Regions from separate parts of the Paenibacillus sp. MMO-58 genome, predicted to be linked through region 2. Evidence: a T-box and tRNA genes for the amino acid it is inferred to sense, from the RefSeq annotation. Region 2 holds a T-box; the other holds one or more tRNA genes.

Region 1 (14,371 bases), on a different contig from region 2:
TTGCGGAATAACGTCCGGTGGGTTGGATACTCCGCCTGGGAGCGTTCAATCCCAAGTCCGTCCGTACCGATTCCGCGAACCCCTACCTCAACGAGGTAACGGGCGCCATCCTCCCGCAAGAATACAAAATCGGATTCAAAGGAATCCGTAAATGAGTTCTTCGTTTTTACGAGAATGAACTCGCCCTTTTGCAGGCCATGCTTCTCCAGGTCTTCTCTTGTGATGCTGTCGTTCACGTCCGTGAAGTCCAGAACGCGGGCATTTCCGACGAGTTCCTCGAGACCAATTGTTTCGATTGTTGAGCCATCCTCCGGCAACATATGCAGAGGCGCATCGACATGGGTGCCGCAATGGACATCCATATCGATGCGCGATTCGTTAACGCCGTCTGGAGAGGTAGGCTGGGAGTTGATTTCGGGCTGCTTGCCGTCATGGTTGCCCCATACCGGCATGCCCTTTTCGATTGTCATCGAAATATCGTAAACCTTAAACATAAAGGCATATCCCTCCGTCAGCGGTGTGCTAGAAATAAATTACTTGCCGCTATTCGATACCCAAATCACATTGTCTTCTTCTTGCCCGTTAACCGGCCACCATTTGAAGCCGTCTTGCGCCAGCAGCTTTTCAGCTTTCTCAGGGCCCCACGAGCCTGCAGGATAGTGCTGCAGATCAGCCGAATCTTCGCGCCATGCATTAGCAATGCGGTCAACGAATTCCCATGCTTGCGCCACTTCATCCCAACGGGTGAAGTACGTCGAATCGCCGCGAACCGCATCATGGATCAGGCGCTCGTAAGCTTCCGGCGTATTAATGCCGATTTGGCAGCTTTGGCAGAATTCCATGTTTACGGGCTGAACCGAATTGTCTTCGCCCGGCGTTTTGGCATTTACTTTAATATAGATGCCTTCCATCGGGTTAACGCGAATAACGAGCAGGTTCGGCTGCAGGTCATGACGCTGCGCGAACAATACGTTTTGCGGCATCGATTTGAATTCGATAACCACTTCCGTTGTTTTTACCGGAAGGCGTTTGCCTGTACGGATATAGAACGGTACTCCCGCCCAGCGGAAGTTGTCAACCGCCAGCTTGGCGGCAAAATAAGTTTCCGTTGTGGAGTTCTCGCCTACCGAGTCCTCTTGGCGGTAACCAGGAAGCTCTTTTCCATTGAGGGAGCCTTCGCTGTATTGACCGCGTACAACCAGGTTGCGCACTTCGTCGCTCGATTTGTACGGACGAAGGGAGCGAAGCACCTTAACCTTCTCGTCGCGAATATCTTCGCCATGCAGACGGCTAGGCGGCTCCATTGCGATCATCGTAAGCATTTGAAGCATATGGTTCTGGCCCATGTCTCGAAGGGCGCCAGACTTGTCGTAATAACCGCCGCGCTCTTCTACGCCAACCGTTTCGGAGAGCGTAATTTGCACGTTTGCGATATGATTATTGTTCCAGAGCGGCTCAAAAAACGCATTCGCGAAACGGATCACTTGAATATTTTGCACCATCTCTTTGCCGAGGTAGTGATCAATACGATAGATTTCTTCTTCTTTGAAGACTTGCGTGATTTGGTCGTTCAGCTTTTGGGCCGATTCCAGATCATAGCCGAACGGCTTCTCGATTACGACGCGGTGCCAGCCTTTGGATTCGAGCAGTCCGCCGTCGCGCAGGCTGAACGATACGGGGCCGAACAGCGACGGTGCAAGCGCCAGATAGAACAGACGGTTACCCGGAATATTGAATTTGGCATCCAGTTGATCGGACAGAGTAGCCAGACCGCGGAATGCTTCCACATTGTTAATGTCAAGCGGCATATATTCGAAGTGCTCCGCAAAACGGTTCCAGAGCTCTACGTCATCTGCTTTGTAACGGCAGAATTCCACAATCGACTCATACAGGTCGGCGCGGAACTGCTCGTTAGTACGCTCTCTGCGCGCGAGGCCTACAACGGCGAAATTTTCAGACAGCTTTCCTTCTTTATATAAGCTGAACAAGGCAGGAAACAACTTGCGCTTCGCCAAATCGCCTGTCGCCCCGAAGATATAATAAATAGCGCCTTGCGCATTTGATGATTCAACGTTCATTTCAGTTAGTTCCCTCATTCTTTCCATATATTTTTTTATTTTTATTTATGTAGTTTAGCATATTAATCCTTAAACTGCTATTCATCCAATCATAAAAAAAACTAATTAGCCATCATATTTCTTCTAATCGTTTTCCGCTACGGAAACGGTGTAATCTCCCGTAATTAGCGGGGTTCCGACGATCAGAGACAGCGCCCCGGACTCCGTTTCCCGATGTTCGGCAATTTGCAGATTCGCCTTCTTCCCCGCTCCCGCTTCCACCGAAGAGAACAGCTTTTCCGAGTAGTAGGCTTCGCTGACCGTTCCGCTCTCGTCTTTATACCGGTCAACCCGCTTGCCTCCCGCGGCCTGGGCCAGGCGTACCGCTGCGTTATTATATTCCGTCTTTCCCCGAACCGTCATACCTCCGGTATAAGAAACGCCCGCCTTCTTTAAGATGGCTTCCGTACGGTTTACAACGGCAAGCAGCTGCTCCTTATCCGCCTTTTGCTCGGTTGTAAATACAAGCATTGCCTGATGATCCGACGTTAGCGGGAATATGGACAGTGTTCCCTGCTTCTGCCCCTTTTCATCCGCCTGAAGCTGTTGTTCCGCTTGTTCCAGGTCAGCTTTCGTCCCTTCAATATCCCATCTTATTGTCCATTCCGTATTCGCCGCGCCTTTGCTGTAGAGTTTGTCCGTCCACTGCCATAACAGAACGAGATCATGAGCAACGATTCCCGGATTCTCGTCGGACCGGAGCTCATCCCTATTGAAGACTGCCCAGATGATGCCGACCACCAGTACAACCGCTGCCAACATAACTGCTCGCCGTGCTTTCCGCCGGTTGGACTGCTCGGCATACTTTTGAACAAAACGATTCGCTGCGATGACAATAACCTCCCTTAACCGTTTATTACTGCTAGGTGTTTAACCATACCTATTCGCCTCTGGGTGAATACACTGGTTGCAAAGCCTAATGCAAGTAAACATAAGGAGGAGCCTGAATGGAACAGATTTATCCTCTCGAGGAAGATAACGTATCGCGGTATTGCGGAATGCCCGTGTATATCATTATGAAGGATGGAACGAGGCATATCGGCATGTTGAGCAGATGCACGGGCGGAAAGCTTACGCTTAATGGAGATCCTAACGTTTCCGCTGCGGATGAGCCGGAGGATGTTCCGGTTAAATCTTTGAAGAAAGGCAAAAAAAACTCGAAATCCAAATTCCAGCAGCAAGCCAAATCAAGCAAACCGGAACAGCCCGTCCAAACGCAGTCCTACCCGTTTGACCCTTATTACTACGAGCCTCGCCCTTACTATCCGTTCCGCGATTTGATCACGCTTGATTTTGCGCTTATTGCCTTTTTATTTCTTTTGTTTTGACAGACACCATTCGCCAGCCTTTGCTGCGAAACCATACTATGCTGATCATACCAAAGGTAAAGGGAGGCCGTTTATATGCAAATGATGTCTATAATGCCTGCCAGGCAGACCGACCGGCTTCAAGCCGTTTCTCCGGTTCGCCCTTACGGCACAAGTACATTCCGTGAAGAAGAGCCGATAAGGCTGCCTCCCGGATCTGCTCTATTTGACAGCTTCGATTGGGGTGTCCCTTACCGTCATGCTGCCGAAACGGCGGCAGGATGGCTTCGGCATAGCAGACAAGCCCAGCTCATGATCCGGCTCTCCGCCCGTAAAATCAAACTAAATCCATCTTTATCTGTTATTGAGAAAGAACTGAAGAAGGTGGCAGCAGCCGTAAACGGACTCCTTGCTTTCCTTCAAGAAGCTGAACCCTTCCTAAATCCGCAGCTTAAGCTCTCTATCGAGCAAGCAATGTCCCATCCTGCTGCGGTTGAATATGGTCTAAGGCTTGTGAACGGTACCTGGCGGATCCAACTTCCGGATTCCTGCAAGAACGATTCCTCCGTTCAACTGCTTACGGGTCCAAAAGGCTGGATCACCTGTCTTCACAAAGCGCTGGAAGAGCCTCTTTCTGCAAGAGTGCTCGATTTGCTGCGCAAGGATATGCCGCTTCTGCAGCCCTATAGCTGTTACTATAATTCCATGGCAACGTATTGGCCTTTTCCAACAAGCGGAATGCTTCTTAACCGCCGCCTTTAACTTATTTTAGCAAAAACTGGTCGTTCCCTCCAGCCGCCAGACAAAAAAAGGGGCTCTCCTAAAGTTCAACTTCAGGCAAGCCCCACTCTTATAAAAACCATGTATCCTACTCCGCAATCCCTTGCTTATGCGCATAAATCGCCGCTTGCGTACGGTCCTCAACGTCAAGCTTGTTAAAGATGTTCGTAATGTGGAATTTCACGGTCTTTACGCCGATAAACAGCTCGTCCGCTATTTCCTGATTGGACATTCCTTGCGCTACCCGCTTCAGCACGTCCATCTCCCGCTCCGTCAAATCATCATGAAGCGCGGCCTGTACCGGCTGCTTCGGCTTGCGGAGCCGGCTCATCATCTTGGCGGCAACCTGCGACTCCAGTACCGACTGTCCGCGTGCCGCTGCGCGGATCGCATCCGCAATCTCCGTTGCTCTCGCCGTCTTGAGCAGGTAGCTGAACGCCCCCGCTTCAATAACCGGATACAGCTTGCTGTCGTCAATAAAGCTGGTTAATACGATAACCTTGCACTCCGGATACAGCTCAAGCAGCTTTTGCGTTGTTTCGACGCCATCCATGCCATCCATAACAAGATCCATAAGTACGATGTCAGGCTTGTAGGCCTGAGCCAGCCGGATTCCGTCATAACCGTTGCTTGCTTCCCCTACGACTTCGATACCTTCTTCCGTATCGAGCACCGCAGCGAGTCCGATACGCACCATCTCATGATCATCCACTAACAATACTTTAATCCGTTCATTCAGTTGCTCGATCGGTTCCACCTTATTCACCGCTTCCTTCAACATGTACATGATCCTACTTCTCTATTTCTCCGTCAATCGGAACCCGGATATCTATGCTTGTTCCCTCTCCCGGTTTTGAAATCATATGTAAATAGCCGCCAAGCTCATTCACACGCTCTTCCATCGTTAATAATCCGTAAGAGGTTTGTTTCTTCGCTTCCAGATCGAACCCGATGCCGGTATCTTTTAATAACATACGTACTTCGGGGCCTTTCCGATGCAGCTTAATTTCCATACTTTCCGCTTTTGAGTGCCTAAGGGTATTCGACAAGGCTTCTTGCGCGATCCGGAACAAATGATCCTCCGCCCCCGGCTTCATCGTAATCGAATCATCAACGTCCAGATCAATCGTCATCGGCACCTTCTGCTTAAGCTCGTCCACCAGCGCGGTTAATGCGGCAGCCAGATTTTTGCCGTCCAGGTGAACGGGTCTTAAATGCAGCAGCAGGGCGCGCATCTCCGATTGCGCTACGGAAGCCATCTCCTCGATGAGCTGTACCTGTCTCTTCGCCCGCTCCCAGTCCCGCTCAATCGTACGGCTGACAGCCGTCGCCGTCATCGAGATCGCGAACAGCTGCTGACTGACCGCGTCATGCAGTTCTCTTGCAAGCCGCTGGCGTTCTTCGATAACAGCCGAGAACTTGACCTTCTCCGTCCAGATCGCATCGCTTTGCTCCTGTTCGGACACCGGAACACCGCCTTCCTCCTCCGCCGAATTCAGCGTTACCCGATAGCTGCGTCTGCGTTGCTGCTCGCTGAGCCGCTCAACCGCCTGCTTGAGCTTGGAATTCTGCAGAAAACCAACGATCGCTGCTGCTGCCATTGCTGCCCCGATTACGGTAAGTCCTAAGATAGCCCACTTGCCTTGGAAAGTATACAGTCGCACGTAACCAATCGCTTGCAGCACAATGATGACAAGACTCACGATAATAATGAGCCATAATACGGTCTCGGTCACATTTTTGCGTCTTGCTTCTTTATTGGGCCTCTCCGCACGATGGTGCTCATTCGCTTGTCCTTCAGCCATCCAGGTCCACTCCTTCAAATACGTACGCAGGGAAGAGCAGACCGGTCCCCCCGGCAATTTCATTAAGTTAAAGCTTAATGAAATTGCGGTTACCCGATCCGCTCTTCCGTCCTTGCATACTTCTAGTTGATTATACTTCTTCCGGTTTGTTCAGCTTGCTTTTCAAAGCTTCAAGCTGCTCGTCAACCTTCAGCTTTTTCTCCATATCAACGGCATTAAAGGAGCCTGTATTGTTGCCTGTACCGCTGTATGCTGCCGAGTAAGGAGTGCGAAGAACATCCGCTTCCGCTTCAAGCTGCATGATTTTCTCTTCCATACGGTAGAAACCTCTCGAAGCCGTACCGCTGTCGATCGTATGGTTCGAAGAAATTTGAGCCATTTGCTTTTGCGCCTTCGCGATTTGGGCGCGGGATGCCAGCTCATTGCGTTTATTGCGAAGCTGGTAGAACTCATCCTTCATGCCATGCAATTGCTGCATCAGCTCTTCGGCTTGCGTTTTAGCTTGCGCATGAAGATCACTGTACTCGTTCACCTTCTGGTCGAAATAAAGCTTCTCTTCGAGCAGCTTGCGAGCCAACTCTTCCTGGCCGGCGCGAAGTGCTGCTTCTGCCTTCGACTCACGGTCTGCGATGCTTCGTACCGCTTCATCCAGACGTTGTTTCAGACGGCGTTCGTTTGCCATTTGTTTCGCTACCGTTACTTCCGCTTGATGAATTTCCGATTCCATGTCGCGCAGATATTGATTCAGCATGACTACCGGATCTTCCATTTTATCCAATACCTCATTCACCGATGCCTTAGTCAGATCCTTCATTCTTTTAAAGATTCCCATTGTTAAATCTCTCCCTTCTCGTATTTAGCCAATTTGGCGCGTAATTCTTCGATTTCTTTACGAAGTGCTTTCTTCTCCAGATCATCCATCATGCTATCGAATTGCGACGACGAGTCTTGCTGGCTGGAACGTGCTTGCGAGAAGCTGTCCCATTGCCCTTGCGGCGGGTTCTTGTATGGTCCGCCGAAGGAGGAACCGAAGCCGCCTTGGCCGCCTTGACCGCCGTTATAACCGTTGCCGTACCCGCTGCCGCCATAGCCGCCTCCAAACCCGCCAGGTCCAAAGCCGTGACCGTTATAAAACGTTGGTTCCTTAGGAACGATAAGGCCGGCTATGATATAGACAGGAATTGCGAATCCGCTTGTAAAGATGGTAACGACGATGAGCAGGATACGGATAAGAGTCGCATCTACATTGATCATTTCCGCGAGTCCGCCGCAAAGACCAAACAGCTTCTTGTCGCGGGTAGACCGGTACAATTTTTTCAAGACGACCATCCTTCCTTCTCAAGCTTCTTCTTTAATTGCTGCAGCTCGCGTTCGATAACGGATTGCACTTGATTGCCTGCTTCGCTGATGAACTCTTTGCCCATTCGGCGGAGATCATGCAGGCTTTTTGCCTCCATCTCCATATCGCCGATCCGGTCCTCCAGTCTGCGGAACATCGAGCCTGGCTGAATGCCACCCGCTTGGCCGCCTTCCGTGTAACGCGCATTCATACGCTGCTGAAGTCTGAGCGACTCCATTCTTGCCGCGTAATATTCGCGTTTGTCATAGACGAGCTGGTATTCGCTCCGCATTTCGCGAAGCTGATCTTCCAGGTCCACCGTATTCTGACGGCTTTGCTCATACAGCTCGCGGTATTGATTGGAGCGCTCCTCGCTTGTCGTCTTCTCGTGGAGAGCGATTCGCGCAAGCTGCTCTTCACCGGCTTTCAGAGCGGTCAGCGCTTGCTGCTCGCGTTTTTCCTTCTGCTGCTCTGCTTGCAGCCATTGCGCTTTCAGATGATTGCTATGTCCCAGATATTGCTGGTGCAGCCGTTCCGCTTGAATAATCTCTTCGCGTGTCGACCAGAGGAACTGGTCAATCAGGCGAACCGGATCTTCTGCTTTCTCCAGTCTTTCATTTAAACTTGCCACTGTAATGTCGCGCACTCGCCGCATAATGCTCATGTATGGCCCTCCCAACTTTTTTTATTAGAAATGTCGATTGTTGTTATTGTTTTTCACCATCGAAATACCGAACAGGATCAGCACGACCGCAATACCCAGCATAATCAGTTTCGACAATGCCGGCAGCAGCATCAAAATACCGATTGCGCCAACGATTCCGCCGATGATTTTTTTATTGCTCCTCCAGGCAACTACCCCAAGTCCGATTAATACGATTGCGAACAGGGTACCTACCAGTGCACCAAGATGGATGCCGAAGAATTTAAGTACCATGATACCGCCTGCAACTGCAAGCAATAAGCCTAACGCTTTTTTACCATCCATTGCTTCTTCCACCGCCTCTCAAAGATTGCTTTGTTTTTTCTCTTCTTGTGAATCTCTCTTGCTTATGTTCCTATTGTAGATCGAATCCGTACTTTCTAAAACGGACCACCGACGGTTTCTATGCTAGACCTAGGTCGAGTGGCTCTTCCGCCTTAAGGGTCGAATCCTGTCCTAAAACGCAAAAAAGGCGCTTTACCCTATGCAAGAGTCAGCACCTCATGATGATGATTGGTTCTGCTTGAAGCTGGAACGGAGAGCATCTATGCCAAGCAGCCCAACCGGGATGATTACCATAAAGATAGTCGCATACAAGGAGAATACCTTAGGCGTAAACGCAATAAAGCTAACGATATTGTCATAGACAAGAAGAGACAAGAAAACAAGCAGCAGGGCAAACGGCAGAGTCAGCGTACGGGGGTCCTTCAGTCTCAGCGTCTGGGCTGTCCCAAGCGTTACGGCGTACACGCAAATCACTGTCTTGAAAAAAATCGTGATCAACCATATAATCGCCAGCATGGCCTCGACCCTCTGTAGAAAGTTCCCCACGCTGATTTGCTTCGCCAGGGTATAGCTGGCATACATATTCCTCTGCGTAAATTCGGTGCCAAGTACCAGCGTCGACAGCAGAACGCTAACGATAATAACCACGCTGCCGAGCAAGGTTCCCGCGAGCAAGGCGCTTCTTGCTTTTTTCGGCCTGTTCGTATAAGGAACCAGCATCATTAGAATAACCTGTTCTTGAAGATTAAAATAATAGAACGCGCCTAGCAGGATTGGCTTTATTCCATGCTCGAAAACAGGCTCAGCCCGGTCTAATTCAATCTGAGGCAACAGGAAGAAAGTGAGGAATAGAAACAATGCGATTACAAATGGCAAGAAAATCTCTGCTGCCCTAGCCGTTGTCTCAATACCAAGCCGAACCGCGTAAACCACCACGGTCATAAATAAAATGATCATTATTTCGATTGGCGTGTTTGGCATAATATGAGTCGTCATAAAATTCCCTACGACCCGAAGCAGGAAAGAAGACAACAAAAAGATAAAAGAAAGGAAAAATAACGAAATCGCCTTTCCAAGCCATTTCCCCAAAATCTTTTCACTAAACTCCGCAAGCGTTAATGTAGGATAGCGGCCGGCCAGCGCGCTATAAATGAATATGCTTAGAAGATTGGCCGCTATCCCTATAAGGCATGCAATCCAGCCGTCTTGTTTAGAGAACACGGCCATAATGGAAGGAACGATCAGAATGGAGGTGCCAATCGTATACAGAAGCGTTAGAACAGTCAACTGCCGGTGACTTATTTTTCCCTTCTCAAGCATTCCCCATCATCCCCCACTTAAATTTTGAAAAATCGCCTCGGCCAGGGGCCGCAGCATATAATCGAGTCCGTTTACCGGATTAGGAATATGCAAATTGAGGAACCTCATAATCACCAGCACGATACCTAACCCCAGCAGACAAGAGAATACCCAAAGATCCTTCCTCAGCCTTCTCTTCCTCAATGACGGCACCTCAATCAGAACAATTACAGCTGCGGCTGCGAAAAGCCATATATATTTCATCATAGTTGCTTATTCCTTCTTACTTTATTTCTTGCATAAACGAGTTATTAACCGTACCGGTCTGCCGGATATTTACCACAACGTCTATCTTGACCGGTATTTTCTGAAAGACGGTATCCCAATCATTTTCAACGTTTTTCCAATAGGCAGGATTCGCGCGATGTACAACATCCCCAAAGCCAAATATATCAACTTTGTATTTTTCTTGAACCTGATCGATTGTTTTCTGCACATATCCCTTTATTGCTTCCTCACTTTTGTGCTCCAACTCATAAATAGACGATTTTTGAGTCAGATCGATTTTACACAACACCTCGCCTATGCTGGCCTCAGTACGGATCGCTAAATGTATTTCCGGTTCTCCGTTTACAAACTTGGCTTTGGATATCGTCTTGGAACGAATGACCTCAATGGTCATTCTTCCTCCATCAGGGCACTTAATCACCCCGACCGTATTATGTACATCGTTATGGATAACAGAGTAGCCTCTGCTTTCGGATTGGTTCAGCCACCCAACCAGCTTATCCTGGTTAAAAACAGCTATTCCCGAATATTGCAGGTGGGCTGGCGAAGCAATACTTTCAACACTTTCCCTGCTCTCGCCCTTTTCCCTGTCGCCTCTCAGGCGGAGTCCGGTGACCACCGGTTGTTTACCTTTGCTAACGATATCCATAATGAGTTGATCCAGCGTTATCGATGCAGTTGGTGCCCATTGCTTCTGCGAGTTAAGCAAAGAAGAATACATCTGATTGGCAGGGATAGCCTCCAGATGGGTTAATATTTTCAACGTGCTTGCTGCGGTAGTCTCTCTTGCAATGGCGATGTAGAAATCGGTGCGGTGCTCATAATACCTTGACATGTATTCAAGAGCGTCCCCAATCCCTTCTTTGGCTAACTCCTCGCCTATGACTAACATCCGTAAGTGAGCCGAATAAATAGGCCTCGGCGATACCGTGGTCATTTTGCGTATGGCTTCAAATATGGTTCTGCCTCTAGCCTGGTAAAAAGTAACGGGAGTCCGCGTCATCGTTCTGTTGTTTGCGGCAACTTCTCCCGGATCAACGACCTGAACCGATACCTGGTATTGATTCTCCCCGTCCTTATCGATTCCGATTGCCACTGCAATAGCCAGATCATTAAGCTCGCGGCGATTCCAGCAGCCCGTCAGCGTCATCGCTATTAAAACAAACAATAAGGAAATTAATAGCCTTCGCATCATCATCTCAAATTCCTCATCTCGTTGCCTGTATTCTCGATTAACGCTTCGGACCGGGAGCCTTGTTATTGCCTCGGGTAATATTATTCTGATTAACTAGACGCAGGCGTTTCCGCATAGCCCAATGCGGTAACCGGAATAAGGTATCCTTCGTATCCTCAGCAATAAATGGTCCAAACGGACTCATATACGGTACTCCGAAGGTACGAAGACTGCATAAATGGAGTACGAGCGCAAAAACGCCTAAGATAATCCCGTATAAACCAAAGGACGCAGCTAGACCCATTAAAGCAAACCGGATCATCCGGATGGAGATCGACATATTCATAGCGGGTACAACAAAGCTTGATATAGCCGTGATGGATACCACAATAACCATCGCAGCGGAAACAATCCCCGCATCAACAGCTGCCTGCCCAATAACCAAGGTGCCGACAATCGAAATAGCCTGACCCATTGTTCTAGGCATCCGCACCCCGGCTTCGCGCAGGATCTCGAACGTAATCTCCATAATCAACGCCTCGATAAATGCCGGAAAAGGTATCCCTTCCCTTTGAGCTGCAAGTCCAATGAGCAGCGGAGTAGGAAGCATTTCCTGATGAAAGGTAGTTATGGCAATATAAAGCGAAGGCCCTAACAACGCGATAAAAATACCTATAAAGCGGAGAATTCTTATCAGCGAGCTAATATCGGCGCGTTGGTAATAATCCTCCGCAGAATGCATGAAGGAAATAAACAATGCGGGAACCACTAAGACATGAGGGGTTCCATCCACCAGTATCGCAACTTTGCCTTCAAGAAGCTCCGCAGCGATGACATCCGGCCGTTCGGAGTTATATATGGTCGGAAATGGACTATAAGCGGAATCCTGAATGAGCTCTTCGATATAGCCGCTTTCCAGAATCCCGTCAATATCTATTCTGGATAATCGGCTGCGTACCTCATCCAAAATCTTATCGCTTACAATCCCTTTTATATACATAATGGAGACGCTAGTCTGAGTCACTTTTCCGATTCGCATATTTTCCAGCCATAAATCGGGGTTCTTTATTTTCCTTCTGACCAATGCCGTATTTGTGCGAATGGATTCCGTAAAAGATTCTTTTGGACCGCGGCTTACCGTTTCCGTCATCGCCTCTGAAACAGCACGGTCTTTAATCCCGTTCATTGCAATGGACAATATTTCATTGCTGTCCCATATAAGAATGACATGACCGGAAAACAGGTTATAGTACATCGTATCCGTCGATGTTACTTCTTCTATGTCTCCCGCAGTCAGCAAGTCCAGAAAAGGATGCTGATTCGTATTAAGCTTCGGAAACTCCACCATTAAAGTCTCCAATATAAAATCTTGAACAGAGTCCGTGTTTACTAGCCCATCCGCATAAAACAAATTCACTTTTCGAGATTTGCCACCATATTCGATTTGAAATTCTTTAAAAATAATATCGTTACTATTTCCGAGTTTTTCTTTAATCGTTGAAATATCGATCTGACTCATGCTGCATCACATCACCCGTATTTGATAATTATCAGTATGGTCATACGCCAATCGATATAAACAAAAAAAGCATCCGTCGGAGGTTAGTCCGCCAGATGCTTGTAAAGTTTGTAAACATGCAAAAACGCTGACTGTACAAAGTACAATCAGCGCAATCATTTCAATATATGGTGCCGGTGAGAGGACTCGAACCTCCACGGTTTCCCTCACGATTTTGAGTCGCGCGCGTCTGCCATTCCGCCACACCGGCATTTGGTAAATATGGCGTGCCCTAAGAGATTCGAACTCCTGACCTTTTGATTCGTAGTCAAACGCTCTATCCAGCTGAGCTAAGGGCACATTTTATTGAAATAATTGTGGAGGCGCCACCCAGACTCGAACTGGGGGTAAAGCTTTTGCAGAGCTCTGCCTTACCACTTGGCTATGGCGCCACCTAATTATGGAGCGGAAGACGGGAATCGAACCCGCGACCCTCGCCTTGGCAAGGCGATGCTCTACCGCTGAGCCACTTCCGCATAAATGGCTGGGGATCAAGGATTCGAACCTTGGAGTGACGGAGTCAAAGTCCGTTGCCTTACCGCTTGGCTAATCCCCAACAAAAACCTTTTTAAATCTTAGTGAAAATGGGGCGATCGATGGGACTTGAACCCACGAATGCCGGAGCCACAGACCGGTGCGTTAACCCCTTCGCCACGACCGCCATACTCACTATAAAAATTATCTGGCAGGGGCAGCAGGAATTGAACCCACACCAAAGGTTTTGGAGACCTTTGTTCTACCTTTAAACTATGCCCCTAAATGGTGGAGGGTGATGGATTCGAACCACCGAACCGTTAGGAAGAGATTTACAGTCTCCCGCGTTTGGCCACTTCGCTAACCCTCCGTAAACATGGTGCCGGCGATAGGAGTCGAACCCACGACCTACTGATTACAAGTCAGTTGCTCTACCAACTGAGCTACACCGGCATATTAACTTTTTCACCATCTAATATGGTGGCTCGGGACGGAATCGAACCGCCGACACGAGGATTTTCAGTCCTCTGCTCTACCAACTGAGCTACCGAGCCTGATGTTTGATTAAATGGCGGAGCTGACGGGATTCGAACCCGCGGTCTCCTGCGTGACAGGCAGGCATGTTAGGCCTCTACACCACAGCTCCACATCGAATTCTCGGTAAAAACCGAAGATAAAGTTTTGGTTGCGGGGGCAGGATTTGAACCTGCGGCCTTCGGGTTATGAGCCCGACGAGCTACCGAGCTGCTCCACCCCGCGTCGTTATAAATCTTATATGGTGGAGGCTGAGGGGATCGAACCCCCGACCCTCTGCTTGTAAGGCAGATGCTCTCCCAGCTGAGCTAAGCCTCCATATTCTCTCGAGCGACTTTTATAATATATCACATTCAAGTCAGCTTGGCAAGAACTTTTTTTTATTTCTTTTTTGTGAATATGGTGACCCGTAGGGGATTCGAACCCCTGTTACCTCCGTGAAAGGGAGGTGTCTTAACCCCTTGACCAACGGGCCTTACGTATTACGTAGCAATCAGCTATGTAATAAAAATTATGGCAGAGAGGAAGGGATTCGAACCCTCGAGACCCGGTTAGAGCCTACACGATTTCCAATCGTGCTCCTTCGACCACTCGGACACCTCTCTATATATGGCTCCCCGAACAGGACTCGAACCTGTGACAACTCGATTAACAGTCGAGTGCTCTACCAACTGAGCTATCAGGGAATACATTCAAAGCTTGCGCCTT
Region 2 (14,371 bases):
CAAATTAAGCGACGATCTTGCGCTGGTGCAAACCGTCGATTTCTTTACTCCTATCGTTGACGATCCGTATTCGTTCGGACAGGTAGCCGCTGCGAATGCGATCAGCGATATTTACGCCATGGGCGGCAGACCGCTGACCGCGCTGAACATCGTTGCATTCCCGATCAAGACGCTGGATAAACAAGTACTGGCGGATATTTTGCGCGGTGCGGGCGATAAGATGAAGGAAGCGGGCATTACCCTTGTTGGCGGCCATTCCATCGACGATAACGAGCCGAAGTTTGGTCTTGCCGTTACCGGCCTAATCCACCCGGATAAAGTGAGAACCAATGCGGGTTCGGTCCCGGGGGACAAGCTTATTCTGACCAAACCGATTGGCGTAGGCATTCTTACGACCTCCATCAAGAAAGACAAGCTGTCGGAGGAAGAGGTTCAGCGCGTGACGGATGTGATGGCTACGCTGAACAAGACGGCGGCAGAAACCATGGAGCCGTATAATGTGCATGCGTGCACGGACGTCACCGGTTTTGGGCTGATTGGTCACTCGCTTGAGATGGCCAAAGGCAGCGGCGTCGGAATCCGAATCCATGCAAGTGAAGTACCGGTGCTGCCGCGCGTAAGAGAGCTGGCCGAAGAAGGTTTTGTACCGGGAGGCACCAAGAACAACTTTGCCCATGTGCAGGATTCGATTACCTTCCCGGATACGCTGGATCAGATCGGCCAATGGATCTTATGCGATGCGGTAACGTCCGGAGGATTGCTTATCTCCGTGGAAGGCAGCCAAGCGGAGGAGCTTCTGGGCAAGCTGAAGCAATCCGGCGTGGAAGCGGCCATTATCGGAGAGACGGTTGCCGACCATCCGGGATGTATCGTTGTACTGTAGCTTGATCGAATAAGGAGCGGTTAACTTGTTTCAAGATATCACCATAGAGGAATTGCTGGCTTTACGGGATAAAAAAGAAATCGTTATGATCGACGTGCGTTCTCCTTCGGAGTACGGCGATTCCACCATTCCGGGCAGCCTGAATATTCCGCTCTTCGACGATTCCGAGCGGGCGGAAGTGGGCACGATCTACAAGCAGGTCAGCGTTCAGGCCGCCAAAGACCGGGGACTTGAATTATTTTCGGCCAAGCTGCCGGCGTTCATCAAATCCTTCGAGCAGATTAAAGACTCCAAAGCCGTATTCTGCTGGCGCGGCGGCATGCGAAGCAGGACGACGGCTACGGTGCTGTCGCTGATGGGAATCCGGGCTTACCGGCTGACCGGAGGCTTCCGGACCTACCGGAAATGGATTGTGGATACGCTGGAGCATCTCGAGCTCAAGCCGCAGGCGATTGTGCTGCAGGGCCATACGGGAACCGGAAAAACGGCGATTTTGCGCGAGCTTCAAGGGGAAGGTTATCCTGTTCTTGATCTGGAAGGCATGGCGGGGCATCGAGGCTCGATCTTTGGTCAGGTCGGGCAGAAGGCCAATAATCAGAAGACGTTCGAAGCTTTGCTCGTAACGGATCTGCTGAAGCTGCAAGAAGCTCCATACGTGCTGATGGAGGGAGAGAGCAAAAGGATCGGCAAAGCCGTGCTTCCTCCATTCCTGATCGAGAAGAAAGAAGCCGGGAAGCAGCTCTTTATCCGGCTACCGCTAGAAGAGCGGGTCCGCCATATCGTGGAGGACTACAAGCCGTATGAGAACAAACAGGAACTGATTGCCGCGTTTAAGCAGATCGAGAAGAGGATTCATACGCCGATTGCTGCTCATATTATGCAGGCTCTCACGGAAGACCAGTTCGAGCTGGCAGTCCGTTTGCTGCTGGAGCATTACTACGATCCGCGTTACGAGCATTCGATGAAGCAATATGAACAGGATAGAGTCGAGATTGAAGCAGGTACGATAGCGGAAGCGGTGCAAAAGGTGAAGGCTTACCTTGCTGCCTCCTCAAAATAAGGTTTAAATGCGGAGTTTGCTGTTTAACCCCAATAAAAGGGGCTATCCCATCGTCAATTAAATGACTTATGGGATAGCCCCTTTTTCATTAAGCTTGAGGCGTTGTTGTTGTAATCATCCATCTAATGCCGAATTTGTCCTCGATGTGTCCAAATAACGCTCCCCAGAAAGCCGGCTCCAACGGACAAATCACTTTGCCGTTTACCGCGAGCTTTTCGAAGGCACCACGGGCTTCAGCTTCATCAGAATATTCCAGACTCAGATTAATCGCATTTCCTTGCCTAAGCGGCTCAAACACGGAGTCGGACATGAGAAAGTTAATGCCTGCTGCAGTCATGCTAAGATTTACAACCATGTCCTTCAGCTCTTCATGCGACTCTGGAAGCTGACCGTGAGTGACAACGGACAAAATTTCCCCGCCGAGTGCCTGAACATAAAAAGCTGCCTGTGCTTTTGCGTCTTCTGACAGGATATAAGCCGTAAGATTTGCCATTTAAATAACATCCTTCCATCGCTTGGTTTAGACTGTCTTCTTCAGCCTCTATGAGGACAACGAACGAGGGATGCCCAAATCGACAAGGGTTACAAATTTTTTTTGATAAAGTTTTTCCGAGCCGGGTACTACAAAAGTTAGAACTTACTGTCGCTTTGCTACTAAGGTATGATTCTGGTAATTTCATACTGTTTTTATACGCCAGGAAAAGGGGAGAAGGAACGATGCATCCAGCTTGGGGCCAGGTATTCATGAGGAAAATGATAAGCGCCGGCATAGCTACTTTCTTATTTACCGTTATATTCGCCATATTGGAGCCGGATTTATTTCGCATTCACAATAACCTTTCATTAGGAGCGAGATTGCATGAGGCTGCAGGAATGGTTTGCATATATATGATGTACGCCGGGCCCGTCATTTACGTTTACGGATCGATGACCTCCCTGCTCAGCGATATCATTGCGCATTATGTTGCTCCAAGGCGTTGGGTTCGATTAACGGTATCCGCCGTGTTTCATTGCGTCTTTGGACTTATTCTTTATCAGGTCAGCTTATTGGCGGCCGCTCTCTTTTACTTGTCGGATACGATCTTTTCAGTTGTTCGGAGGAAGCCGTTGACTCCCAATATAACGGTGGTGAGCGTACTCCTTCCTCTGGGCTTGTGGCTCGCGAGTTGGATTTATATTCGCATAACGGGCTAAGAAAAAAACCTCATGCTTCAAGCCTGCTTCGTTTGAAATCCGAAGCGCACTTAAGCATGAGGCCGTATCAATTCATTTCCACCGTTTGATTGAGCTCGGTTCCTTCCGTATTTTTACCCATCAACCGATTGAACAGAAACTTCACCATCTTGAACTTATTGCCGGAATCCCAATACTCGGCGGCTTCGGCATCCACCTTGATTAGAACAAGGTTGGGATCGTCATAAGTCGTCTCCAATATTTCCTCGTAGGCTTTATTCCAGAACTCCTTTATTTTGTCGGTGCTTTCCACAAGCTCCGCCACGCCGCGGATGGAGACAAAGGATTTGTCCGCATAAGCAACGTTCACTTGCTTGTTCCGAAGCAGTTCATGAAATTTGTCCGTATCCTTCTTCGTCAGGAACCATAAGCTCCCGTCGAATTCGACATCCTGCGTTTTCATCGGGCGTGACACCAGGCCTTCCTCGGACACCGTTGTCAGCATTGCGATTTTGATGTCTTTGATCAGTTCCCTTACCTTCTCGATAGCTTCCTGGTTATTTGAATTTGCATGCATGCCCATCACCCCGTCCTAAAATTTATGTATCGATATAGTATTACACAAGGAACGGTCCAGTTAATCAGTTATTCATCCCGAAAAGCACGATAGGTCAGTTTTTGGCTGCGATCCTTTATTGTTAGCGCGATGAGCGGATGATGCATTACGATGGAGAAGTACAACCGGATAAAAAACGGATTATCGTTTACAAAATAGGGAATTATTCGTATTATAATAAACAATTATGAAACGCGATGACGAGAAGAGTAAGGGAATAACGTTCTTGAACAGAGAGCTTCGGAAGCTGAGAAGGAGCGGAGAACCATTCCACGAAACAAGCCTCTGAGCAGCATGACGGATCCTTATTGGGTGATGGCATGACGGGAGCTCCCGTTACAGAGCTAGGGTATAAGCATTGCATGCAATGCCGTACTTGAAGAGGTTAATATGGCGACATATTAACAAACTGGGGTGGCACCGCGGAACTTCGTCCCCAAGACTTAACGTCTTGGGGGTGGAGTTTTTTTTGTTTCACAATTCATTTTAGGAGGGTTACGAAATGGAGAATTCGAGGGAACATTTAGCGGAGCATCACATGTTTAGACTTATTAGCGAGGAGCTTGAACGGAAGCCGTTCAGCAGGGAAATGTGCACGAGATTCCCTCCCGAACCTAACGGCTATCTCCATATCGGGAGTGCTTACGCGATTCTTACAAACGCTATGATTGCGCAAAATTTCGGCGGTACCTTTCATCTGCGGTTCGACGATACCAATCCGTTAAAGGAAGATATCGAATATGTTAACGCGATCATCGAGGATATGAAGTGGCTTGGCGTAGATCCGAAAGAACACATCTATTACGGTTCCGATTATGCGGAGAAAATCTTCGATGCCGCCATTGCCCTTATTAAGAAAGGCAAAGCATTCGTGTGCGATCTGACGCCTGAAGAATTAACGGAGTACCGCGGAACTTTAACGGAGCCGGGAAGAAACAGTCCTTACCGGGAACGCTCGGTGGAGGAAAACCTGGAGCTTTTCGCAAAGATGAAAAACGGAGCATTTCCGGCCGGCTCCAAAGTATTGCGCGCGAAAATAGATATGGCATCCCCTAATATCAATCTGCGCGACCCCGTCCTTTACCGTATTATTTACGCTGAGCATTATCGGACAAAATACGACTGGTGCATCTATCCGATGTACGATTTTGCGCACCCGATACAAGACGCGATTGAAGGGATTACCTACTCGCTCTGCTCGATTGAATTCAAGGATCATCGGCCGTTGTACGAATGGGTCCTGAATGAGCTGGAGATTGCTGAACCTCCGCGGCAAAGAGAATTTGGAAGACTAAGCTTAACCGGGGTGGTCACAAGCAAGCGGTTCTTAAGACAGCTGGTGGAAGGCGGCTTCGTGGACGGATGGGATGATCCCAGACTGCCTACCATTCGCGGCTTAAGACGCCGGGGTTATACGCCGGAGAGCATCCATTATTTTATTAAAGAAATCGGAAGTATACGAAATCAAAGCACCGTAGACATTTCACTTCTGGATCATTTTGTCCGGCAGCACCTTAAGGAGAAAGCGGCAAGCGTTATGGCCGTTATGGAGCCTTTAAAGGTTACCATCACGAACTACCCGGAAGAGTCGGAGGAAATGCTGCTGATCGAAAATAACGGTGAAAACGAAGCGCTGGGTAAACGAGAGGTCTCGTTCTCCAGAACCATTTATATCGAGCGGGAAGACTTTATGGAGGAGCCGCCAAAAGGCTATCACCGGTTTCGTCCGGGCGGGGAAGTAAGGCTAAAGGGAGCTTATTTTATCCGGTGCGAAGAGGTTGTTAAGGATCCTGCTTCCGGTGAAATCATGGAATTGCGATGCACGTACGATCCGCTTACGAAGAGCGGTTCAGGCTTTACCGGGCGCAAGGTGAAAGGGACGATTCATTGGGTCTCGGCAGCGCATTGCATCCGGGCGGATGTGAACTTGTACGATACATTGCTTCTGGACGAAGAGCTGCCGAAGGACAGCGAGGATTGGACATCCAAAATAAATCGGGATTCCTTGGTTCGGAAACAGGTTCTCATTGAATCACATGTTAAGAATGCCGATCCCGAGCAAAAATTTCAGTTTCTGCGCCATGGATATTTTTCCGTTGACATAAATCTTCGTACGGAGGATCAATTGGTGTTTAACCGGGTTGTACCGCTCAAGGACAGCTGGAAAAAACCGAACTAACAAAGGGAAGGAGGCCAATTGTGATTGGCTTCCTTTAAAAAAAGCCACTCAACAATGTGAGTGACTTTTTGCAGTTCGAAAAACAAATTTTATTTATGAGGCTCAAACCAATTATCATCTTTGATTTTCTGTCTCATCTGATTTTGCACTTCAATTGCTTGATCATAACTATTGGCTGTCACTATATACAAATTACTTGAGAATTCTTCAGGTGTAGTCTTCCAAGTAATATTAATATTTTTGAAATCATCATCATAAAAAATTACTCCAAGGTTAGTAGTATCATACGGTTTCTGTTTCATATGATAACCTAGCATTCCTCTATTTATCCCCTGTTTTCTATCAACTATATACATTCTATTAAGTGGATTCTGGGTGAAATCATATCCATCAATGACTATTGATCCCTCAAAATAATGATCTTTAAACAAAGGTCTATAAATTTTACCCTTAATGAAAATTAGTGTTGGTTTAGCAGAAGAAGGATCATTTAATACAATGCTTACTGCTTCTTTTTTAACATTGATGACTTTTGTGGAGCTAATCTTATTTAGGTAAACAATACATCCAATAGCAATAACAACTATACAGACAACAGAAATTATTAATGACTTCTTAATAATATTTACCTCCATTCCAAGCATGACAAAAGATTTACATCCTATAATTACTACTGTAGAATAACCAATTTACTTCCGCAACAAAAACGAAACTTCTCGAGTCTATACAGGTACTGGGTCAGCAAAGAAATGTTTTCCACCTCTATAACAATATGTGGGACATGAATTATGTTCTTGGTGAAGAGAAGCAAATTACACGCCGAAAAAGACGGCAACAGCAGATGGTTTAAGTGGAAGGTATGAGGAGGTGCCATGAAACGATTTAGCTTAATGCAGTGGATCGGAGTCGCATTGTTTGCGTTGTCGGCTTTGTGGGCCGGATCGTATTTTGTTTTAATATACGGAATCAATTATTTAGTTAATAAGATTGGTTGTTTCTAACAGGTTCACAGCAAAGTTACCCCCAAAATAGGAGACAACGGCGAATACTATATTATGCTCGACAGCTGTAGAATAATCGCTTATTTTGTTCCCTACTAGTACTAGAAGGGCCATCTTAGAAGATGGTCCTTTTCATTTATGCGGTGGAGTATATATTAATAATAAGGAGGCTGTCCGAAGATGAAATATACGGCTGATCGAATACAGAGTTTTTATCAGAAACAGCACAAGCTCTGCTACATACAATCCTTTAATCTGGTTCGCTGCGAGCATGAAGCGGGGATGTTGACAGACAATTTGATCATAACGCTTAGTTCGCTTCCGCTTGACCAGGATGGTCCCAAATTAATCATTACGTTTGAGGATGTTAAAGATCTGAAAATAGGCAGCTTCCAGGGAGCTTTCCGTTTGGATATCAAAATCCAGGATATTTCATCCGATCAGCTTGAGAATATTAACTTCCGGGTAAAAGAACAAGAGTATGAAGCCTTTGCTTTTGTATGCAGATGCTTTGAATGGGTAAGGACTTATTAAAAGCACCTGTGGTATGGAGTCCCGTCCATACTACCGGTGCTTTTTCCATGCTAAGCTTTCCAACCTTATCCGGACAAACCAACTAAAAAGGCGGTCAGGGGTGCAATTGCTCCTTGTGTATTTGCTACAACCATTACCATCAATAACAGAGAAAGGGCAACCGTGGCTATTCCGGATATAAAGTACGTTTTTTCTATGTATCTCCACTTGGAACCCATAGCTTTGGACCTTTTTATTAAGGAGTACCAAAGGAATAGGCCAAGTGCAACAAAGATGATTAACAAAGCCCCGCAAACTAATGCTTTTGCAGCGTGAAACTCGATACGTGCATTTATTTTCTGCTGAATCATGGCGGGGATATTTTCATTACCTGACCTTATCCACTCCATAAAAGCAAAACGCCATTCATCCTTGTAGGATTCTTCATCCGAGATTACAAATGAATCAATAAACAAGGAAAACCCATGCAGCGGATAAAAGGTATTTGTTGCGTTTGCCACAACAATCAAAGCCATTAAAAAAGTGATAAACGAGCTTATTATTCCAAAAGAAAAGTATACCTTTTTCTCGAAACTCCATTTGGACTTGTTTATCATAGAGTTTCGTTTGAAATTTGCCCAAAATCTGATGCTAAGCCATGCAAAGATTATGACCAACAGTCCGCCAAAAATAACGAGTACCGCATGATACTTTGCATAGTTATGGATGACTGCACTCAAAGCAGGATTAGCTTGCGAGCCTGATTCAATAACCTCAGACAGCGCATTTTGCAACTCATTCACAATCAATTTCTCCTTTTTAATATGTATATGGACGTTTAACAACTGCTTCTCAAGATTACCCAATGTTGTGCCGATCCACTTCCGACATTTGTCGCTACTTTTACTGGACTTAGGTCGGAAAGAAGCCGCTTTGCACTATATGATTATCCATTTTATTAAAACCGAAACTATTCGTCCGCTTCCATCGTCTAACAACTAGAATTAATTCCTTATAATGGAATTGACGAAATTAGAGGTGATCGATTATTCAGCTTCAGAAGCTTCAGAAAAGAACGATAGTCAAGCTTGCCGTTATTGTTGTAGTAGCCTTATGGATCATTAGCTTCTTGTCCCCGCAGTTAACGACCCGGAGGTATATGTTGACCAGCTTCCATCTTGGAAGCGTATTTACGTCTAAAATTACCGACAAACATTTCTATGATCATCAATATGGGCATTTATACGATGTGACGAACTTCACAGACAGAGTTACCGGCGGCGGAATGAGTGTATTTTATTTAAAAAAGTTTGGACCGTTTTGGATCGTTTCTAGCGTTGGAACAGCACCTTAATGAAAGGGAGGGGCTTGTCATGAACATAAGCCTAAAGAGCTGGAAGACACGGCTTATTGCTGCGCTAATTCTCGTGTTAGCAATGTATATTGGTTTCTATGTCTGGATCCTGCAAAGCGTTAAACATACCGTAACTTCGATCTATATGGAAGGAAAAAACGGAATAACGTTAGACGAATCCTCTGTATCGGATACGGTTAGAGGCAAGTTTTTGAAGTTTGTTGATTTCCCGAACCATAAGCCTGATGACAACATTCAAGTTCAATTAAGCACTGGACATGTCTTTCATACCTTTACCAGAGGGACAGTATGGGTTCAGTACACGTACGAAGGCGTTGGTCAAGATGACCATGCAGCTATGTATGGGGCATCCAGAATTCCAATCAAGATTAAAACCAAGCTTGACCACGGTACATGGGTGATCGTCGATAAGGAGGAGCAGCCGTAGGAATTTTACAAGGAATCTAGCGTAATTACGATTGTTTGGCGGAAAGCCGGCTAAGTAAAATGAATGGAACAACAGATTAGGAGAGTGTTCCGTTTGGCAAAGGCAGCCGTTAACTCAATATCCGTTTATCCGATTCCTAGAGCATTGCCCGTCAATCAAGATTTTGACGTATTTGTACGTGTACCTGGCGGGGAGTGGGTGGAGGTTGGGGTCCTGCTCGTTAAAGTCGATATGCATCACGTTAGGGAAGCTTCTCTGGTGAAGTTCGATTTCAGCGGAGAGGTTGAAGTGAGAGTTATTTGTAATCGGGAGCCCGTGAAGAATGCAGTCATCCGGCCGCTCTCCACCGGCATACATGCCGACATCATTGACGAACGCACCATACAGTTCCGTTTATCGGAGCCCCAGAAGCTGTCGGTTGAATTAAACGGCGACCGGTTCCATAACCTTCATTTGTTTGCAAAAGAGCCCGATGATCAGCGTCCCGATTCGTCGGATCCCGGCGTTGCCTGTATTTATCCCGGTATTCACCGGATCGATGTATTGCAAGAGAAGTTGGCGGATAAAAGCTATCATACGCTTTATTTCATGGCTGGTCTTCACCATATTGAACAGGTTGTTGTGAACGTCCCCTCGGGCAAGAGGATTTACATCGAGGGAGGAGCCTATGTAGCCGGGTCTTTTGTCTGCGACAAGGTGGAACATGTGCAAATCTCAGGCCACGGTATTCTTTACTTGGCGGAGTTCGGCCGCTTCTCATCCTTCAGAGGTGTCCGGATCATGTACTCTGGAAATATTTCCGTGTCCGGCATTACCGTTGTAGATCCGCCGCATTACAGCATTTATTTGGGACAGTCGCAGCACATTCGCATTGCCGACTTCGAATCATTCAGCACACGCGGTTGGTCCGACGGCATTGATATGATGTCCTGCTGCGACGTTGAGATCGATCATGTCTTTATGCGGAATTCCGACGACTGTATTGCCATTTACGGACACCGCTGGGGATACTACGGCGATACGCGCAACATTACCGTGAAGAATTCAACGCTATGGGCAGACGTGGCGCATCCGACCAATATGGGTACCCACGGCGATATTGAAGAAGACGGCACGCTGATCGAGAATATTACCTTCGAAAATATAGATATCCTGGAGCATCATGAACCCCAGGATAATTACCAAGGCTGCTTGTCTATTAATGCCGGTGACAAAAATACGGTGCGCAACGTGATCTATCGCAATATCCGGATCGAACCGTTTGAGCTCGGCAGAATTATCGATATCCGGGTAGTCTGGAACCCGGATTACAATCCGTTCCCGGGCAACCGGATCGAGCAAATCACGTTTGACGGCATCTACTACAACGGCAGCGACGATGCCATCTCCCGTATCAGCGGCTTTGATGACTCTCGTTGTGTCGACGGAGTAACCTTCCATAGTCTCTACATCAACGACCGTAAGGTCACCGATGCCTCCTCAGGTAATTTCGAGTTAGGAGACCACGTTCATCGACTAACCTTTAATTAATCCAGGGCTGCGTTACAAGTTATTAATTTTAACTTGTAACGCAGTTTTTTTGTGCTTCGAAGAGGTAATGTGTCTCCTGGAGTAGCGCAGCGCTCGCCTTTGCTTAACCTTTTTAACTAAATAAATTTAATTCAGAAAAAGGGTAAGCAACAGTGAACGGAAGGAGACCCATTTCCTCCAATGAGATACCAACAAAAGGACTTCTTACAGTAAAAATTACAAGGAATCTTGTAATTTTATGATATTTTCGTTTTTTTAACGCGCTTACAATTTAATTAGCAAGTCAACGACAGAGAGTAGGAGAATGAACATGGCGAAAGACGAGATTCAGCAGTGGATCAACAGCACATGGGACAAAATCGAGCGTAAAATGTCCGTTCAATGCGACCGGATCGGCGAGCGGATTCCATATGTGCCGGAAGACGGCGTATACCGCGAGGATATGGGCGAGAGCGATATTTTCTGGTGGACGAACGGGTTCTGGCCCGGCATGCTGTGGCACATGTACCAAGCGACGAAGGAAGACAAATATAAAGCCGCTGCCGAAGGCGTGGAACGCAGACTGGACGCGGCGTTTGACGGTTTTAACGGCTTGCATCACGATGTAGGCTTTATGTGGCTGCATTCCGCAGTCGCGAACTACCGGCTTACCGGAAGCGAGAGGTCGAAGACTCGCGGCATGCATGCGGCGAACCTGTTGGCTGGAAGATACAATCCGCGCGGCAAATTCATCCGGGCCTGGAATGAAGACTGCACGGGCTGGATCATTATCGACAGCATGATGAACATTCCGCTGCTCTATTGGGCAAGTGAGGAAACCAATGATCCGCGATTCTCTTATATCGCAATGGATCACGCCGATACGGTGCTCCGGCAGGCGGTTCGGGAAGACGGTTCCTGCAATCATATTGCGATTCTGGATCCGGAGAATGGCGAGTTAATCGAAGCGCCGGGCGGTCAAGGTTTTGCAAGCGGTTCCTCTTGGTCGCGAGGCCAATCCTGGGCTCTTTACGGTTTTGCCTTAAGCTACCGTTACACCAAGGATGAACGCTACCTGCATGCGGCGAAGCTGATCGCGCATTATTTCATGGCCAACGTATCCACAACCGGTTTTGTTCCGCTCGTAGACTTTCGGTCCCCGAAGGAGCCGGTGAAGTGGGATACAACGGCAGGGGTGTGCGCGGCATGCGGACTACTGGAACTGGCGGATGCACTACCCGAATACGAACAGGAATTATACCGGAATGCCGCGATCAACATTTTGCGAGCGACCGATGAACGCTTCTGCAATTGGAACGTTACCGAGGATTCGATCGTGAACGGCGGAACGGCTGCTTATCACGGACAGCGGCATGCGGAGGTTCCGATCATTTACGGCGATTATTTCTTTATTGAGGCTTTGCTTCGCTTGAACAATAAGCATGTGCTCCTATGGTAGAGAGAAGAGGAGAGAAAGGAGCAAGTGAGGATGGAAAAAGCACATGCCGCTCGTTTTGAAAGCGTCAACATCCCTGGAAAGCAATCCGCCATAAAACGCACCTGGAAAGAGTACAAAAAAAGCAGATATCTTCTTCTTATGCTGCTTCCGGTGCTGGTCTGGTACGCCATCTTTTGCTACGGACCGATGTACGGCATTCTGATTGCGTTTAAGGATTATAGTCCGGTGCTTGGAACCTGGGATAGTCCTTGGAACCATTTTGCCTACTTTGATTACTTGTTTAACCAGTCGCCCGAGTTTCCGAGAATTCTTAAAAACACGGTTATCATCAGCGGGCTGAATATTATTTGCGGATTTCCGGCGCCTATTATTCTTGCGCTCTTGCTTAACGAGCTGCGGATCAGCTGGTTTAAGAAAATCGCGCAATCGATTTCGTATTTGCCGCATTTCTTCTCGTGGGTTGTTTTGTCCGGTATCGTTTTCCTGATGCTGTCGCCTTCGACAGGGCCGGTTAATTACATCCTTGGCTGGTTCGGAATCGATCCGATCTACTTCCTCGGGGACACCAGGTACTTCCGTTTCAGCCTTGTGATCACGAACATCTGGAAGGAAGTAGGCTGGGGAACCATCGTCTACCTTGCGGCGTTGTCGGGGATTGATCAGACCTTGTACGAAGCAGCGCGAATGGATGGAGCGAACCGCTGGAAGCAGACCTGGCATGTGACGCTGCCTTCCATGCTTCCAATCATATCGATCATGTTTATCCTCTCGCTTGGCGGCATTCTGAATGCGGGTTTTGATCAGATCTATAACCTGTATAGCCCGGCCGTATTCGAGGTTGGGGATGTCATCGACACCTATGTTTACCGTCAGGGAATCGTGAACTTCCAGATGGGATTAACAACGGCGGTGGGCTTATTCAAAAATATCGTCGGGATTACGCTGGTTCTCGGAACGAACTATATCGTGAAAAAAATGGGACAGGAAGGCGTTCTGTAAGGAGGGGAGAATATCGGTATGAAAATGACTGCCGGAGAGAAAGTGTTTCAAGCGTTACTGCTTCTGTTTATCCTATTGCTTTGCGTAATCGCCATTTATCCTTTCATTCATATTGCATCGGTCTCCTTCAGCGCGCCTAAGGAAGCCGGCCGGTTCGGATTCCACTGGTTCCCGAGAGATGTCGATCTGTTCTCCTGGAAGCAGCTGCTAACGCAAAAGAAAATCTGGATCGGCATGCGCAATACAACGCTGCGTACGGTCCTTGGCACGGTGCTTACGCTTATTGCAATGGCACTGGCAGCGTATCCGCTGTCCCGCAAGCATCTGCCTCACCGCAGCTTTTATACGATGATCATCGTCTTTACGATGTTTTTCAGCGGAGGACTCATTCCGACTTATCTATTGATCAAGGATTTGCATCTACTAAATAACTTCTGGGTATACATTTTGCCGGGACTTATCCCAACCTTCTCCATGCTCATTATGCGCAACTTCTTTATGACCATACCGGTTGAAGTCGAAGAGTCGGCCAAAATCGACGGTGCCAACGACATGCGGATACTCTGGAGCATCATTCTACCGCTGTCTAAGCCGGTTCTTGCAACATTGGGGTTATGGGCAGCCGTAGCGAACTGGAACGCTTGGTTTGATGCCATTATCTATGTCACGGATACGGATTTGAAGACGATTCAGTTCTTCCTGAGGGAGGTTGTTGTCACCAGCGCGGACGCCGAAATTTTCGGCCGGGTTACGGGGGCGGCTAATCTTCAGTACGAGACTTCGATCAAAGCGGCAACCGTCATCTTTGCGGTTGTGCCCATCCTTATCGTCTATCCGTTCCTGCAGAAGTATTTCGTCAAAGGAACGATGGTTGGTTCTCTGAAAGGTTAATAGAGCTTGGTTTATCCGGGGTGCATTCCCCGTTTAAATAATCGTTTATTCCATGTAAAGGGGAGCAAGAAAAGATGAAGCATGGCAAAAAGGTGATTCTGGCATCCGTATTGGCAATGTCCCTTACGGCGGCAGGCTGCAGCGGCAATTCCAATAACAACCCGAATAGCAGCGCAACAAATGCATCCCAAACCAACGATGCAAAAGGAAACAATGGCGCAGAAAAAGAAGCGCCAATCGAAATCTCGATCGGCTCGACCTGGAATACGCCGTCGGCAGACGGGAA

What was found. The T-box of region 2 lies ahead of WFJ73_RS10210 (glutamine--tRNA ligase/YqeY domain fusion protein). A T-box ahead of a tRNA ligase gene usually reads a tRNA of that ligase, here a tRNA-Gln.
Region 1: it encodes a tRNA-Gln, which carries the amino acid that the T-box ahead of WFJ73_RS10210 (glutamine--tRNA ligase/YqeY domain fusion protein) is inferred to sense. The anticodon was not compared.

What each region holds. Positions count from the first base shown of each region.
Region 1 is NZ_JBBCVY010000022.1:30,082-44,452, forward strand. It holds gene WFJ73_RS32120 (cyclase family protein) at 1-494, opposite strand, end outside; gene zwf (glucose-6-phosphate dehydrogenase) at 534-2,078, opposite strand; gene WFJ73_RS32130 (YwmB family TATA-box binding protein) at 2,202-2,879, opposite strand; gene WFJ73_RS32135 (hypothetical protein) at 3,065-3,445, shown strand; gene WFJ73_RS32140 (hypothetical protein) at 3,521-4,186, shown strand; gene WFJ73_RS32145 (response regulator) at 4,293-4,991, opposite strand; gene WFJ73_RS32150 (sensor histidine kinase) at 4,996-6,009, opposite strand; gene WFJ73_RS32155 (PspA/IM30 family protein) at 6,140-6,841, opposite strand; gene WFJ73_RS32160 (PspC domain-containing protein) at 6,844-7,338, opposite strand; gene WFJ73_RS32165 (PspA/IM30 family protein) at 7,326-8,012, opposite strand; gene WFJ73_RS32170 (LiaF transmembrane domain-containing protein) at 8,037-8,336, opposite strand; gene WFJ73_RS32175 (GerAB/ArcD/ProY family transporter) at 8,553-9,656, opposite strand; gene WFJ73_RS32180 (hypothetical protein) at 9,663-9,902, opposite strand; gene WFJ73_RS32185 (Ger(x)C family spore germination protein) at 9,919-11,121, opposite strand; gene WFJ73_RS32190 (spore germination protein) at 11,156-12,616, opposite strand; tRNA gene WFJ73_RS32195 (tRNA-Leu) at 12,785-12,866, opposite strand; tRNA gene WFJ73_RS32200 (tRNA-Arg) at 12,879-12,955, opposite strand; tRNA gene WFJ73_RS32205 (tRNA-Cys) at 12,974-13,047, opposite strand; tRNA gene WFJ73_RS32210 (tRNA-Gly) at 13,057-13,131, opposite strand; tRNA gene WFJ73_RS32215 (tRNA-Gln) at 13,137-13,211, opposite strand; tRNA gene WFJ73_RS32220 (tRNA-His) at 13,241-13,316, opposite strand; tRNA gene WFJ73_RS32225 (tRNA-Trp) at 13,339-13,412, opposite strand; tRNA gene WFJ73_RS32230 (tRNA-Tyr) at 13,416-13,499, opposite strand; tRNA gene WFJ73_RS32235 (tRNA-Thr) at 13,507-13,582, opposite strand; tRNA gene WFJ73_RS32240 (tRNA-Phe) at 13,608-13,683, opposite strand; tRNA gene WFJ73_RS32245 (tRNA-Asp) at 13,699-13,775, opposite strand; tRNA gene WFJ73_RS32250 (tRNA-Met) at 13,812-13,888, opposite strand; tRNA gene WFJ73_RS32255 (tRNA-Val) at 13,906-13,981, opposite strand; tRNA gene WFJ73_RS32260 (tRNA-Glu) at 14,064-14,138, opposite strand; tRNA gene WFJ73_RS32265 (tRNA-Ser) at 14,178-14,268, opposite strand; tRNA gene WFJ73_RS32270 (tRNA-Asn) at 14,274-14,349, opposite strand.
Region 2 is NZ_JBBCVY010000002.1:990,921-1,005,291, reverse strand. It holds gene selD (selenide, water dikinase SelD) at 1-883, shown strand, start outside; gene mnmH (tRNA 2-selenouridine(34) synthase MnmH) at 909-1,943, shown strand; gene WFJ73_RS10225 (VOC family protein) at 2,032-2,436, opposite strand; gene WFJ73_RS10220 (hypothetical protein) at 2,661-3,137, shown strand; gene WFJ73_RS10215 (pyridoxamine 5'-phosphate oxidase family protein) at 3,205-3,699, opposite strand; T-box leader at 3,921-4,173, shown strand; gene WFJ73_RS10210 (glutamine--tRNA ligase/YqeY domain fusion protein) at 4,235-5,911, shown strand; gene WFJ73_RS10205 (hypothetical protein) at 6,001-6,555, opposite strand; gene WFJ73_RS10200 (hypothetical protein) at 7,093-7,446, shown strand; gene WFJ73_RS10195 (hypothetical protein) at 7,512-8,228, opposite strand; gene WFJ73_RS10190 (hypothetical protein) at 8,799-9,227, shown strand; gene WFJ73_RS10185 (glycosyl hydrolase family 28 protein) at 9,321-10,757, shown strand; gene WFJ73_RS10180 (glycoside hydrolase family 88 protein) at 11,068-12,195, shown strand; gene WFJ73_RS10175 (ABC transporter permease) at 12,226-13,194, shown strand; gene WFJ73_RS10170 (carbohydrate ABC transporter permease) at 13,213-14,085, shown strand; gene WFJ73_RS10165 (extracellular solute-binding protein) at 14,160-14,371, shown strand, end outside.